DNA from 3 places in the Streptomyces sp. NPDC048424 genome. Region 1 is predicted to be linked to each of the others. Evidence: riboswitches for the same ligand, from Rfam matches in the RefSeq annotation. Region 1 holds a riboswitch; each other region holds the start of a gene.

The links. Region 1 has a riboswitch for cyclic di-AMP ahead of AB0D29_RS19190 (M23 family metallopeptidase). Riboswitches for the same ligand answer to the same signal wherever they lie in the genome.
Positions count from the first base shown of each region.
Region 2: linked by a shared signal. The riboswitch ahead of AB0D29_RS06220 (LysM peptidoglycan-binding domain-containing M23 family metallopeptidase) and the one ahead of AB0D29_RS19190 (M23 family metallopeptidase) in region 1 are both predicted to bind cyclic di-AMP.
Region 3: linked by a shared signal. The riboswitch ahead of AB0D29_RS35835 (transglycosylase family protein) and the one ahead of AB0D29_RS19190 (M23 family metallopeptidase) in region 1 are both predicted to bind cyclic di-AMP.

Region 1 is NZ_JBEZKE010000012.1:109,456-114,263, reverse strand. Features, by position in the region: gene AB0D29_RS19195 (pitrilysin family protein) at 1-1,269, shown strand, start outside; cyclic di-AMP (ydaO/yuaA leader) riboswitch at 1,487-1,646, shown strand; gene AB0D29_RS19190 (M23 family metallopeptidase) at 1,659-2,459, shown strand; gene AB0D29_RS19185 (GntR family transcriptional regulator) at 2,642-3,319, shown strand; gene AB0D29_RS19180 (HPr family phosphocarrier protein) at 3,598-3,879, opposite strand; gene AB0D29_RS19175 (GNAT family N-acetyltransferase) at 4,064-4,808, shown strand, end outside.
Region 2 is NZ_JBEZKE010000003.1:306,402-311,209, forward strand. Features, by position in the region: gene AB0D29_RS06210 (aspartate aminotransferase family protein) at 1-620, shown strand, start outside; gene AB0D29_RS06215 (tyrosine-protein phosphatase) at 639-1,430, opposite strand; cyclic di-AMP (ydaO/yuaA leader) riboswitch at 1,713-1,932, shown strand; gene AB0D29_RS06220 (LysM peptidoglycan-binding domain-containing M23 family metallopeptidase) at 1,936-2,907, shown strand; gene AB0D29_RS06225 (SGNH/GDSL hydrolase family protein) at 3,071-3,856, shown strand; gene AB0D29_RS06230 (MBL fold metallo-hydrolase) at 4,026-4,808, shown strand, end outside.
Region 3 is NZ_JBEZKE010000045.1:18,899-23,706, forward strand. Features, by position in the region: gene eno (phosphopyruvate hydratase) at 1-613, opposite strand, end outside; gene AB0D29_RS35835 (transglycosylase family protein) at 888-1,589, opposite strand; cyclic di-AMP (ydaO/yuaA leader) riboswitch at 1,593-1,765, opposite strand; gene AB0D29_RS35840 (transglycosylase family protein) at 2,042-3,079, opposite strand; gene AB0D29_RS35845 (cytochrome P450) at 3,150-4,457, opposite strand; gene AB0D29_RS35850 (globin domain-containing protein) at 4,579-4,808, shown strand, end outside.

The DNA of each region.
Region 1 (4,808 bases):
TGCCACCGGCCGGGCCAGCAGGTGATCGCGGTCGAGGTCAATCTCGCCGCCCCGCTCGACGCGGAGCCCGCGGGCCTGGACGGCGTGGCGACCATCATGGCGCGGGCGCTCTCCGAGGGCACCGACAAGCACTCCGCCGAGGAGTTCGCGGCCGAGCTGGAGCGCTGCGGCGCCACCCTCGACGCGCACGCCGACCACCCGGGCATCCGGGTCTCCCTGGAGGTCCCGGCCTCCCGGCTGGCCAAGGCGCTGGGCCTGCTCGCCGAGGCGCTGCGCGCCCCCGCCTTCGCCGACGCCGAGGTGGACCGCCTGGTCCGCAACCGGCTCGACGAGATCCCGCACGAGCTGGCCAACCCCCAGCGCCGTGCCGCCAAGCAGCTCTCCAAGGAGCTGTTCCCGGCGTCCCTGCGGATGTCCCGGCCGCGCCAGGGCACCGAGGAGACCGTCGCCCGGATCGACTCCGCCGCCGTACGCGCCTTCTACGAGGCCCACGTACGCCCCGCCACGGCCACCGCGGTGGTCGTCGGCGACCTGACCGGCATCGACCTGGACGCCGTGCTGGCGGACACCCTGGGCGCGTGGACGGGCAACACCGCCGCGGCCCTTCCGGTGCCGCCGGTGACCGCCGACGACACCGGCCGCGTGGTCATCGTGGACCGGCCCGGAGCGGTCCAGACGCAGCTGCTGATCGGCCGGATCGGGCCGGACCGCCACGACCAGGTCTGGGCGGCCCAGGTGCTGGGCACGTACTGCCTGGGCGGCACCCTCACCTCCCGCCTGGACAAGGTGCTGCGCGAGGAGAAGGGGTACACCTACGGCGTGCGCGCCTTCGGCCAGGTGCTGCGCTCCACCGCGGACGGCAAGGGCGCCTCGATGCTGGCCATCAGCGGCTCGGTGGACACCTCGAACACGGGTCCGGCGCTGGAGGACCTCTGGAAGGTGCTGCGCACCCTCGCGGAGGGCGGTCTGACCGACGCCGAACGCGATGTGGCCGTACAGAACTTGGTGGGCGTGGCCCCGCTGAAGTTCGAGACGGCGGCCTCGGTCGCCGGCACCCTCGCCGACCAGGTCGAGCAGGAGCTGCCGGACGACTACCAGGCGCAGTTGTACGCGCGGCTGGCCGAAACGGGCACGGTGGAGGCGACTTCGGCGGCCGTGAAGGCCTTCCCGGCGGACCGCCTGGTCACGGTCCTGGTGGGCGACGCGGCAGTGATCGAGGAGCCGGTGCGCGCCCTCGGGATCGGGGACGTCACGGTCGTCACCAACTGACCTGTCGGTGATGGCCGGCTGACGGCCGACCGACGGATCGCGCAGGGGCTCTGGCGGGCTTATCCGCCGGAGCCCCTTTTGTCCGTTTAGCGGTGAGGTTGCTTGTATGTGGTGTGGCGTACGCAACAAAAAGGCGCGTCTGTTTGGCGATTGACTGATGATCCGCCTAGCGTCGGCCCTGCTGTCCGTCAGTTGTGCCCGCCGCATCCGCGGCACCGGACAGCGATCGCCGAGTCCCCGTCAGGCGCGAGCCTGGGGAGCCGGGGACCCACATGAGTCCCTGGGGTGAATCGGACCCCCTCGCAAGAGGAGGCCCGTAGGAGACCTTCCTGCTCCGAACCCGTCAGCTAACCCGGTAGGCGAGAAGGAAGGAAAGGATCAAACCCTTCATGGCGTTTGGCAGTCGTCCCGCTGGTACCGGTAAGCACCGTGGCTCCAGCCGTCTGAGCAAGAAGACCGCCGGTTACGCCGGTATCGCCGCGATCGCGACCACGGGTGTCGTCGGCTCCCTCGCCGCCCCGGCCTTCGCCGCGGACAACCACAGCAGCTCCGCCCCGGAGAACGGGCTGGGTGCCGTGGTCGTCGCCGAGGACCTCGCGGGTGACATCGCCGACCAGGCCGATTCCCAGCAGCGCGCCGCCGAGCACGCCGCCGCCAAGGCGCAGGCGGAGGCGGAGGCCAAGCAGAAGGCCGCCGAGTCCAAGCGCCTCGCCGAGGCCAAGGCGAAGGCCGAGCGCGACGCCGCCGAGCGTGCGGCCCGCGAGGAGGAGCGCAAGCGCCTCAACACCTTCGTCGCCCCGGTCGACGGCTCGTACGTCAGCACGCAGTACCACGCGGGCGGCGGCATGTGGTCCTCCGGCAGCCACACCGGCATCGACTTCCACGCGGCCTCCGGCACCTCGGTCCACGCGGTGGGCTTCGGCACCGTCGTCGAGGCCGGCTGGGGCGGCGCGTACGGCAACAACGTCGTCATCAAGCACAACGACGGCACCTACACCCAGTACGGGCACATGACCTCGCTGAACGTCTCCGTCGGCGAGCAGGTCACCCCGGGCCAGCAGATCGGCCTGTCGGGCTCCACCGGCAACTCCAGCGGCCCGCACCTGCACTTCGAGGCCCGCACCGGCTCGCAGTACGGCTCGGACATCGACCCGATCGCGTACCTGCGCTCGCACGGCGTCAGCCTCTGACCCCGTCCCGCACCTTTTCCGAAGGCCCCGGCTCCCCGAGCCGGGGCCTTCGTGTTGCGTCCTTGTGCAAATGTTTCGCATTTCCGGCCGCTCTCGGAAATTATCGTGTGTTGCAATAGAGTCTCAGCACGCGCATGTGCGTGCAATGAGGCTGGCAGTCGGAAATAGGCGGAGGTTCGGTCTTGCGTATTCCTGCGCACGCGGTATGCACAGCAATCCGCGACGACATCGTCTCCGGGGCGTTCGAGCCGGGCAGCCGGCTGACCGAGGAGGTGCTGGCCCGCCGGTACGGGGTCTCGCGCGTCCCGGTCCGCGAGGCGCTGCGGACCCTGGAGTCCGAGGGCTTCGTGACCACCCGGCGCCACGCGGGGGCCTGCGTGGCCGAGCCGACCGAGCAGGAGGCCTTGGACCTCCTGGAGGTGCGGATGCTCCTGGAGCCCCTGGCGGCCGCCCGGGCCGCCCGGCGGCGCACCGAGGCGCACCTCAAGGTGTTGCGCGGGCTGGTCAGGCTGGGGCAGGAGCGGGCCAGGCGGGGGCAGGGGGGGGATCTGCGGTCCCTGGGCGGCTGGTTCCACGAGACGCTCGCCCAGGCCTCCGGCAGCCCCGGGCTGATCGCGCTGCTCACGCAGATGCGGCACAAGGTGGCGTGGATGTACGTGGTGGAGGCACCGGTGCGGCCGGTGGAGTCCTGGGCGGAGCACGGGGCGATCGTGGACGCGGTGGCGCGCGGGGACGCGGAGCGGGCGCGGGCGCTGACCGCGGTGCACGCCGACCGAGCGGCGGGGGCGCACCGGCTGCGGCTCCGTCCGGCGGTGAGCACTTCGCAACCTGCCGTAAACATGTCGAGCGGCCGGCATTAACAGGAGCCGTATACAAAGGATGGCGTCGCGCGAATTCGCCGTGCAGGGGTGGGGCGAATTTATGGCGTGAATTCGACCTGCCGCTGTGCGGCGAATTCCCGTGGAGCTGAATTCCGGTGCGCCGGGGTTCGGGCAGGGGTGTTTTCCCGCCGGGTGGCTCCGATTTCCATGCGAACGACGAAGCCGCGGCGCCCGGAGGAACGGGGGCCGCGGCTTCGCCGTGGGTGGCGCATGTGACGCGTGGTGCGCGTGCTGTGCGCGGGGTCGAACCCGAAGGGTCAGACGGTCTCGGGGAGCTCCTCGAGACCCTCGGCGACCAGCTTCGCGAGGCGGTCCAGTGCGGCGTCCGCACCCTCGGCCTCGGAGGCGAGGACGATCTCCTCGCCGCCCTGGGCGCCCAGGCCCAGGACCGCCAGCATGGAGGCGGCGTTGACGGGGTCGCCGCCGGACTTCGCGATGGTCACCGGGACGCCGGAAGCGGTCGTCGCACGGACGAAGATCGAGGCGGGACGAGCGTGCAGGCCCTCGGCCCAGCCGACGTTGACGCGGCGCTCTGCCATGGTGATGCCCTTCAGGTTCTTACGGTTGTCTAGACCAGTCTCTCACGACGCCCGGAATGCTCCGACCGACCTTCGGCCCGGATCTGCCGCCGTTCGACCTTCCCCAGCTTGCACTCATTTGTCCCGGGTTGCCTCATGCGCCGCGCGGGGGCTGAGCGGCCCCTCCCGGCCTTAAGGTGGCCCCATGACCATCGAGTCGGACCCCTCGTACCCGGCCCACTGGGAAGCCGATGTCGTCCTCCGCGACGGCGGCACCGCCCGGATCAGGCCCATCACCACCGAGGACGCGGGCCGGCTCGTCAGCTTCTACGAGCAGGTCTCCGACGAGTCGAAGTACTACCGCTTCTTCGCCCCCTACCCCCGGCTCTCCGACCGCGACGTGCGCCGCTTCACGCACCACGACTACGTGGACCGGGTCGGCCTCGCCGCGACCATCGGCGGGGAGTTCATCGGCACCGTCCGCTACGACCGCATCGGCCCCGACGGCCGGCCCGCCTCCGCACCCGCCGACGAGGCCGAGGTCGCCTTCCTCGTCCAGGACGCCCACCAGGGCCGCGGGGTCGCCTCCGCCCTCCTCGAACACATCGGGGCGGTGGCCCGGGAGCGCGGCATCCGCCGGTTCGCCGCCGAGGTGCTGCCCGCCAACACCAAGATGATCAAGGTGTTCACGGACGTCGGCTACCAGCAGAAGCGCAGCTTCGAGGACGGCTCCGTCCACCTCACCCTCGACCTCGAACCCACCGCCGAGTCCCTCGCCGTGCAGCGCGCCCGCGAACAGCGCGCCGAGGCCCACTCGGTGCAGCGGCTGCTCGCCCCCGGCTCGGTCGCCGTCATCGGAGTCAGCCGCTCCGGCGCGGGCGTGGGCGCGGCCGCGCTCCGCAACCTGCGCGACAGCGGCTTCCACGGCCACCTCTACGCCGTCAACGAGG
Region 2 (4,808 bases), on a different contig from region 1:
GCGTGGAACCGGACCTGGTGTGCGTGGCCAAGGCGCTGTCGGGCGGCTACGTGCCGGTCGGCGCCACCCTGGGCAAGGACTGGATCTTCAAGAAGGTCTACTCGTCCATGGACCGGGTGCTCGTGCACTCCGCGAGCTTCGGGTCCAACGCGCAGGCGATGGCGGCCGGGCTGGCGGTGCTGTCGGTCATGGAGGACGAGGAGCTCGTCGCGCACGCCCGGGCGACGGGGGACCTGCTGCGCGGGCGGCTCGCGGCCATGGTGGACGAGTACGAGCTGCTGCACGAGGTGCGCGGGCGCGGGCTGATGATCGGCATCGAGTTCGGCCGGCCGTCCTCGTTGGGGCTGCGCAGCCGGTGGACGATGCTGCAGGCGGCCCGCAAGGGGCTCTTCGCCCAGATGGTCGTGGTGCCGCTGCTGCAGAAGCACCGGATCCTCACCCAGGTCTCCGGGGACCACCTGGAAGTCATCAAGCTCATTCCGCCGCTGGTCGTGGACGAGCGGGACGTCGACCGGTTCGTCGGCGCCTTCCGCGCGGTCATGGACGAGGCGCACGGCGGGTCCGGGCTGATGTGGGACTTCGGCAGGACGCTGGTGAAGCAGGCCGTCGCCCAGCGCTGACGGCCCGCTCCGGGCGTGCTATTCGAGCAGCCGGTCACGCAGCCGGTCGAGGGTCTCGGGCTTCAGCCCGAGGCCCTCCGCCAGGTAGGGGTCCACCCCGCCCCAGGTCTCGTCGATCGTCTCGAAGGCGGCGACCAGGTACTCGGCGCGGGCATCGAAGAGCGGCGCCAGCAGCTCCATCACCTCGGGGGAGCGGGCCTCGTCGGACGCGCTGCTGCGGCGCACCCGGTAGCGGCGGTGCGGGGCGTTCGACTCCAGGTAGTCCGCCACGATCGCCTCGCGCTCGACGCCCAGCGCGAGCAGGGTGACGGCGATCGACAGGCCGGCCCGGTCCTTGCCGGCGGCGCAGTGCATGAGGGCGGGGACGCTGTCCTCGGCGAGCGCGTGCACGACCCGTCCGTGCTCGGCGGTGCGCTGCTCGATGATCCTGCGGTACGAGTTCGTCATCCGGGCCGCGGCCTTGCCGTCGCCCAGGATCGTGCGCAGCTGGTCGAGGTCGCCCTCGCGCACCAGCCGCCAGAACTCCCGGCCGTCGGCCGGATCCGAGAGCGGAATGTTCACGTTCCGTACCCCGGGCAGTTCCACGTCCGGCCCCTCCAGCGCGTGGTCGGCGCCGTTGCGGAAGTCGAAGATGGTGTGGAGGCCGAGCGAGGCGAGGAACTCTGCATCGGTTTCGGTGGCATGTGCGAGATGTCCGCTTCGGAACAGTCGTCCCGCCTTGACCCTTCGACCATCAGAAGTCGGCAATCCGCCCACATCACGGAAATTGCGCACTCCGGTCAGCTCCGGCTCCTGTATCTGCTGGGTCACGGGGACTCCTCCGCTTCGTGGTGAGACTTCTGTCCGAATTGAGCTGTTTGGCGCCAACTTGCCATATCCGGAGGCGAGATCGGGCACGTCCCCGTGAGCCAGATCATACGGTGACCGTGAGTGCCTGATCGCGAATGCCGAATGGCCCCGTCGGAGCGGTTGTTGACGGCGGGTAATGGACGCAGGGTGACCAGGATTCCGACGATTCCTCATTCCTGTGATTCCGTCAGGAAATTCATGGCTTGTTCCCCGCCGTCGCAAGGGTTTACCTTCGCGATCGATCCGGGTGGATCGCCGAATCCTGCCGCCGCCCGGAAACCGCACCCGACTATTCGCGCGGCAGGAGCGGGGGAACCAGGTAAGCCGCTGTCCCGGAGATCTTTTCGGAGATCTTTTCGCCGGGACGGCTCGGGGTGAAGACGTACATGACCCGTACATGTACGGCCGGACATCTCCAGTCCGAACCCGACAGCTCACCTCGCAGGCGCCGGAGAGGAAATTCGCCATGCCTGCAAAGGGTAAGCACCGCCGTCCCAAGTCCCTTTCGATATCGCGCGGTTTCGCCGTCGCAGGCACCGGTGGCGCGGCCCTCGCGCTGCCGCTGATGGGCGCCGCGGGCGCCCACGCGGCCGGCGCCCCGGCCGCGGCGACCGCGGTGGCCCCCGCCGTGGCCCCGCAGGTCCCCGCCGCGCTGCAGGCCGCGCCCGTCGCCGCCGTGCAGGGCGCCCCGAGCGTCTACACGGTCGTGCCGGGCGACTACCTCTCCAAGATCGCCGCCGAGCGCCACCTCTCCGGCGGCTGGGAGCAGCTGTACGCCGACAACCGCGAGGCGGTCGGCAGCAACCCGTCGCTGATCCACCCCGGCCTGAAGCTGCACCTCGGCGGTCCGGGCGAGGCGGCTCCGGTGGACGCCGCCCCCGCCCCCGAGGCCGCCCCCGAGGCGGAGGCCGAGGCCGCTCCGGAGGCCGCCCCCGAGGCGGCGCCGAAGCCGGCGCCGAAGCCGGCCGAGAAGGCCGCCCCCGAGCAGCAGGACTCCGAGGCCGGGGCGCCCGCCGCGCAGAAGTCGGCCTCCGGCTTCGTCTCCCCGCTCGGCAGCACCGGCGTCTCCACCCAGTACAAGGTCGCGGGCAGCATGTGGTCCTCCGGCTACCACACCGGCGTGGACTTCATCGCGAGCTCCGGCACCACCGTCAAGGCCGTCGGCGCGGGCACCGTGGTCTCCGCCGGCTGGGGCGGCTCGTACGGCAACGAGGTCGTCATCCGGCACGCGGACGGCAAGTACTCCCAGTACGCCCACCTGTCCCAGCTGTCCGTCTCCTCCGGCCAGAGCGTCACCGCCGGGCAGACCCTCGGCCTCTCCGGCTCCACGGGCAACTCCACCGGCCCGCACCTCCACTTCGAGATCCGCACGGGCCCCTCGTACGGCTCCGACATCGACCCGCTGGCCTACCTCCGCTCGAAGGGCGTGAGCATCTGACGGCAGCCGCCGTCGGCGCGGGAACGCGTGTGAGGCCGGGACCCGAGGGGGGTCCCGGCCTCACGTGTACTTATTCCTTATCCCCCACGTGGTACAGATCACGGTCCGTCAACCCCTCATTACGTTGGCGTAGGTTGGTTACGGGAGTGAAGGATGGTGTCCCGTGGCAGCGACGACGACGAAACTCAAGACCATCGGCTCGTACGCGGCGATCGGGGACAGCTTCACCGAAGGCGTGGGGGACCCGGGACCCGGGGATTCGCATCTCGGCTGGGCGGACCGGCTCGCCGTACTCCTGGCCGATCAGCGCGACGAGCACGACTTCCGTTATGCGAATCTGGCGGTGCGCGGAAAGCTCCTCGACCAGATCGTGGCCGACCAGCTTCCCAGAGCCAAGGCCCTCGCGCCCGACCTGGTCAGCTTCTGCGCGGGCGGCAACGACATCATCCGGCCCGGCAGCGACCCGGACGACGTGGCGGAGCGGTTCGAGGCGGCCGTGGCCGACCTCGCCGGCGCGGTCGGCCAGGTCATGATCACGACAGGCTTCGACACCCGGGGCGTGCCGGTCCTCAAGCACCTCCGGGGCAAGGTGGCGACGTACAGCGCGCACGTGCGCGCCATTGCCGACCGCTACGACTGCCCGGTGCTCGACCTCTGGTCGCTGAAGTCCGTACAGGACCGGCGGGCGTGGGACACGGACCGGCTGCACCTCTCGCCCGAGGGGCACACGCGGGTCGCGCTGCGCGCGGCGCAGGTGCTCGGCCTGGACGTGCCGACCGACCCCGACCAGCCATGGCCTCCGCAGCAGCCGCGCGGCTCGGTGGACGTGACCCGCGACAACATCCAGTGGGCGCGCGACCACCTCGTGCCGTGGATCGGCCGGCGGCTGCGCGGGGAGTCCTCGGGGGACCACGTGGAGGCGAAGCGGCCCGACCTGCTGCCGCTGTAGCCGTACGCACCCGGACGGGGGCGGGGATGCGGCAGGGACGGGGGCGGGGACGGTGGGGGCGCGGACCCGACGGGGACGGGGGCGGTAAGCGGAATCCTTCGGGGCCGGTGTGCGTTGGGATGGTCGTAGAGAGACGACCACCCCTTACTCCATCCTCCCTGGAGGCGCTTTGACCGGCTCCCGTCCCCTGCGTCCCCGGCTGCGTGCCCTGCGGCCCGAAGCCTTCGGCGCGGACCCGTCCGGTGCCCGGCTGGAGCGCATCCGCCGCTCGCCGAACTTCGCCGACGGCGTCTTCCAGAACCCGGTCGGGGCCCGGAACAGACCCTCGGGCTCGATGGCGGAGTTCGCCAAGATCTACTTCCACCGGGAGCAGCGGGTGCGGCGCAGTCCCGCCGCGCCCATTCCCGTGTACCCGACGACCCTCGCGGAGCTGGCCAAGCCGCCGGCGAGCGGTCTGCGGCTGACCTGGATGGGCCACTCCAGCGTGCTCGCGGAGATCGACGGCCGCCGGGTGCTGTTCGACCCGGTGTGGGGCGAGCGCTGTTCCCCCTTCCCCTTCGCCGGCCCCAAGCGGCTGCACCCCGTGCCGGTCCCGCTGGCCTCGCTCGGCGACGTGGACGTCGTGGTCATCTCGCACGACCACTACGACCACCTCGACCTGCCCACCATCAAGGCCCTGGCCGGTACGGACACGGTCTTCGCCGTCCCGCTCGGTGTCGGCGCGCACCTGGAGCGCTGGGGCGTACCGGCCGACCGGCTGCGCGAGCTGGACTGGAACGAGACCACCAAGATCGCCGGGCTCTCCCTGACGGCCACCCCCGCCCGGCACTTCTGCGGCCGCGGCCTGCGCAACCAGCAGCACACCCTGTGGGCCTCCTGGGTCGTCGCGGGCGACGAGCACCGGATCTACCACAGCGGGGACACCGGCTACTTCCCCGGCTTCAAGGAGATC
Region 3 (4,808 bases), on a different contig from region 1:
CCAGGCCGGTGGAGAGGCCCTTGGTGTGCAGGACCTTCTTGAGGGTGTGGTAGACCTCGGCACCCCAACGCAGCGCCTCGGAGAAGGACTCCGCGCCGATCGGGGCGATCATGAACTCCTGGATGTCCACGTTGGAGTCGGCGTGCGACCCACCGTTGAGGATGTTCATCATCGGAACGGGCAGCAGGTGCGCGTTCGGACCGCCGAGGTAACGGAAGAGCGGCAGGTCCGAGGCCTCGGACGCGGCGTGCGCGACGGCGAGGGAGACGCCGAGGATGGCGTTGGCGCCGAGGGAGCCCTTGTTGTCGGTGGCATCCAGGTCGAACATGGCCTGGTCGATCAGGCGCTGCTCGGTGGCGTCGTAGCCGACGAGCTCCGGGCCGATCTGCTCGATGACGGCGAGGACGGCCTTCTCGACACCCTTGCCGAAGTAACGGTTGGGGTCACCGTCACGGAGCTCGATGGCCTCGAATGCACCGGTGGAGGCGCCGGACGGAACTGCAGCACGGCCGGTGCTGCCATCGTCGAGGCCCACCTCGACCTCGACCGTGGGGTTGCCTCGGGAGTCCAGGATTTCCCGGGCTACGACGACGTCGATGGACGGCACGAGCATCTCCTTCTGGGATGTGACGCTGGGTGTGCGGTGGCATGTCAGGCCGTGGGACGGCCTTGCCGCTTAGAGCCTAACCGGCCCGGGGCACTCGACCGGCCGACCGCCCGACCCCTGGGACGAAAAAGGGACCGAATACCCCTCTTCCGGGACATAGGTCTCTGGATCGTGGCCCGTCATGCGGTACGCACACCGCCGCCCGGCGCGTGGGGACAGGCGCGCCGGGCGGGGGGAATGCTGTGCGTTGCGTACGCTCCTGCGGCTATTGCCGCAGTGTTCAGCTGAGCTTCAGCTTCTGACCCGGGAAGATCAGGTCGGCGTCCGAGACGATGTCCTTGTTCAGCTCGAAGAGCTTCTCCCAGCCGCCCTTGACGCCGTTGGCCTCGGCGATGGTGCCCAGGGTGTCGCCGGCCTTGACCTCGTACGAGCCGTTGCCGGTCTTCGGGGCCTCGGGGGCCGCCGGGCGCTCGGAGCGGGTGGTCGGGGCCTCGGAGCGCTTGGTCTCCTTCTTCGGCGTGGCCTTCGGGGCGGCCTTCGTCTCGGTCTTCTTCGAGTCGGCCTTCGGCTTGTTCTGCGTCGAGGTCTCCGTGCCGCCGCCGGCGTAGGAGGAGTTCGACAGACCCTTGCCGCAGCTCGGCCAGGCGCCCTTGCCCTGGCCCTTGAGGACCTTCTCGGCGACGGCTATCTGCTGGGACTTCGAGGCCTGGTTGGCCTGCGCGGCGTACGACTTGCCGCCGTACGCGGCCCACGTCGAGGACGAGAACTGCAGTCCGCCGTAGTAGCCGTTGCCCGTGTTGATGGACCAGTTGCCGCCGGACTCGCACTGCGCGACCTTGTCCCACTCGGACGCGGTGGCGGCGCTGGCGGTGCCCGCGGCCATCAGGGGGGCGGCGACGGCCACACCGGCGACACCGGCGAGCGTGACGATGCGGACGGCCTTGGAGGCGCGACGGTGCTTGCCCTTGCCGGAAAGCAGCATGGAGTTTCTCCTCACCGACGCCTACGAGGTGAGCTGTCGGGTTCGGGCGAGTGAGTTGCCCGGCCGTGCGACCTAGCGCACGTCTTAACCCCTAGCCGGTGGCGTGACCGTCTCTCAACGGCCGCTCCCGGCGCCTACCTTGGTTCCCCCGCTCCTGCCTTCGGCGCTTGACGCGACGACTGTTCCCCCCGTCCGCCGGCAGGATTCGGCGATGCGGTCGAAGGAGCCCGCGGTGGCGGGCGAATCAGAAGGTAGACAGGTCTCTCCCCGATGTTCAACGAGGAACATCGGGGAGAGGGGGTCCCTACTTGCGTTCTCCGCAGGGGTGTTTGCGCAGGTGAGGGCGGGGTTTGCGGAAGCTCCGGGGCGGGACACGCCAGTTGACCTGAAGAGACACATGTCTCACTTACAGATAACCGACAATCAGTTCTTTCCGGGCGCCCGAAGTGTCCTTATTGCAGGGTTAGATCCAGGTTCTGTCCGGGCTTGATCAGGTTGGCGTCCTCGCCGATGACCTGCTCGTTGGCCTCGTAGAGGCCGTTCCACCCGCCCTTGACTCCCTTGGCAACCGCGATGGTCGCCAGGCTGTCGCCCTCCTGGACGGTGTACGTGGGGGTCGACGCGGCGTCAGACGGGACGGGCGCCTCGGTCGCGGGCGCACCGCGGTGCTTGCCGCTGCCCTCGGCCGGAGCGCCTTCCGGAGTGGCGCCCGGGGTCGCGGGGGCGGTCGGGGCGGCCGGGTCCGTCGGGGTCGCACCCGGGGTGGTGGGCGGGGTCGTGGGCGACGAGGGGTCCACCGGGAGGGTAGGAGCCGTCGGGTCGACGGGGGGCAGCGGCGTGGTGCCCGGGGTGCCCGGGAGCGTCGGCTGCGACGGGTCGACGGGAGGCGTCGTCGGGACGTCCGGCGCCGGCATGACGGGGAGTCCGACGGACGGCGCGTCGGGGATCAGGAAGGGGCTGCCGGTCGGGCTGGGGGCCGCGTGGGTCGGGGCGCCGAAGTCCTTGGCCGGCTCGCCGCCGGTGGTGGACGGCACCGCGTCGTCCGGGCGGGAGGGCGAGGGGGCGATCGGGCCGGAGGTGCCGGGCAGGCCGGGATCCACCTTGGCGGCGGGGCTCTGCTGCTCCAGGCCGGCCGAGGTGGCGCACAGCGGCCACGCCTGCGGCCCCTGCGAGGCCAGCACCCGCTCGGCCACGGCGATCTGCTGGGACCGGCTCGCGAGGTCGGCGCGCTCGGCGAAGTCGAGTCCGCCGGCGCTCTGCCACTCCTCCTGGGTGAACTGCAGCCCGCCGTACGCACCGCTGCCGAAGTTGGCACTCCAGGAGCCGCCGCTCTCGCACTCGGCGACCTTGTCCCAGGTCGCGGTGTCGGCAGCGGTGGCATTGGTGGCGGCTAGCAGCGGCAGTGCCAGCGCGGAGCCAGTGACTCCGGCTGTGACTACCAGCGCGGGGACCTGGCGGGGGCGTCTGTGGCGGCCGTTCCCGGAACGCATGAGGGTGCACCTTTCGCATAACAGCGGGGTAACGGCAGAACCTAGCGGCCTTCGAACGATTGTCACAAGTTCAAGCGGGATCTGACTTTTCATCAGAAGCCGCGCAAGTGTTTTGAGCCGTGAACCTGACGGGAAGAGTACGTAGCCCTCGCATGATCAACCCCCCGCGCCAGCGCAGGTCTTGGGGTGGAACGGCCAGTTCCAGATCCGGCAGGCGCGTCAGCAGGGTCGCGAGCGCGGTCTGTCCTTCGAGTCGCGCGAGCGGGGCGCCCAGGCAGTAGTGGATGCCGTGCCCGTACCCGAGGTGCTGGTTGTCGGTGCGGGAGAGGTCGAGGGTATCCGGTTCCGCGAACCGCTCGGGGTCGCGGTCGGCGGCCGCGAGGACGACCAGGACCGGGTCCCCGGCCTCGATCCGCTGCCCGCCGAGGGTCAGCGGCTCGGTGGCGAACCGCCACGTCGCCAGCTCCACGGGGCCGTCGTAGCGCAGGAGTTCCTCGACCCCGGTGGCCAGCAGACCGGTCTCGCCGGCGGCGAGGGAGCGCTGGAGGCGCTCGCGCTCGCCGGGGTTCATGAAGAGGGAGTGGACCCCGTTGCCGATGAGGTTCACGGTCGTCTCGAAGCCCGCGAAGAGCAGGATGAAGGCCATGGCGGTGGCCTCGGCCTCACTGAGGTGGTCCCCGTGGTCGCTCGCCCGGATCAGATCCGAGATGAGGTCATTGCCCAGATCATCCCTTTTGCGATGGATGAGTTCACCGAGATAGGTCCGCATCTGCTTCACCGAGCGGGCGACGCCGCCGCGCGGGCCGCCGCCGTGGCGGATCATCATCCCGGCCCAGTCGCGGAAGTCGTCCTGGTCCTCGCGCGGTACGCCGAGCATCTCGCAGATGGCGTAGATGGGGAGCGGGAAGGCGAACTCGTGGATGAGGTCCGCTTCCCCCTTGCTCGCGAAGCGGTCGATGAGGTGGTCGGTCAGCTCCTGCACCCGCGGGGTGAACTCGGCGACCCGGCGCGGGGTGAACGCCTTCGACACCAGCCGCCGCAGCCGGGTGTGGTCCGGCGGGTCGATGTTGAGCAGGTGCGTCATCAGCTCCGCCTTGCGCTCCCCCGGGATCCCGGTCTTGCCCTTGGCGTGCGCGGGCTCCGCGTGGTGCGCCGGATTCTTGCTCAGCCGCTGGTCGGCGAGGGCCTGGCGGGCGTCGGCGTACCGGGTGACCAGCCAGGCGTCGACCCCGCTGGGGAGCTTGGTGCGGTGCACCGGCGAGTGCTCGCGCAGCCAGGCGTAGGCCGGGTAGGGGTCGGTCGCGAACTCCCAGTCGAAGAGGGTCGGGCCCTCGGCGGAGGGGGTGTCGGCGGGGTCTGCGGGGGTCTGCTCATGCACGTCACGACCGTATCCCGACGCAGGACCGCCATCCCATATGGCCCGTTCGTCGCGGCTGTCCGTAGATCGGCCATCGCTTGACCTCGCCTTCCCCGGCGTTCCTACTTTCGGTTTTGTGGATGTGAGGATCTTGAAAAGCAGTTTCGCGGTGGTGGAGAGACGGGCCGAGCACGCGGTCAAGTTCTTCTACTCCCACCTCTTCTGGCACAACCCCGAAGTCCGTGACCTCTTCCCGGCCTCCTCCGAGGACATGGAACGGCAGCGGGACCGTGTCTTCGCCGCGCTCACCCACGTGATCGCCCACCTCGACGACGAGAGCCTCCTCCCCTATCTCCGCGACCTCGGGCGCGA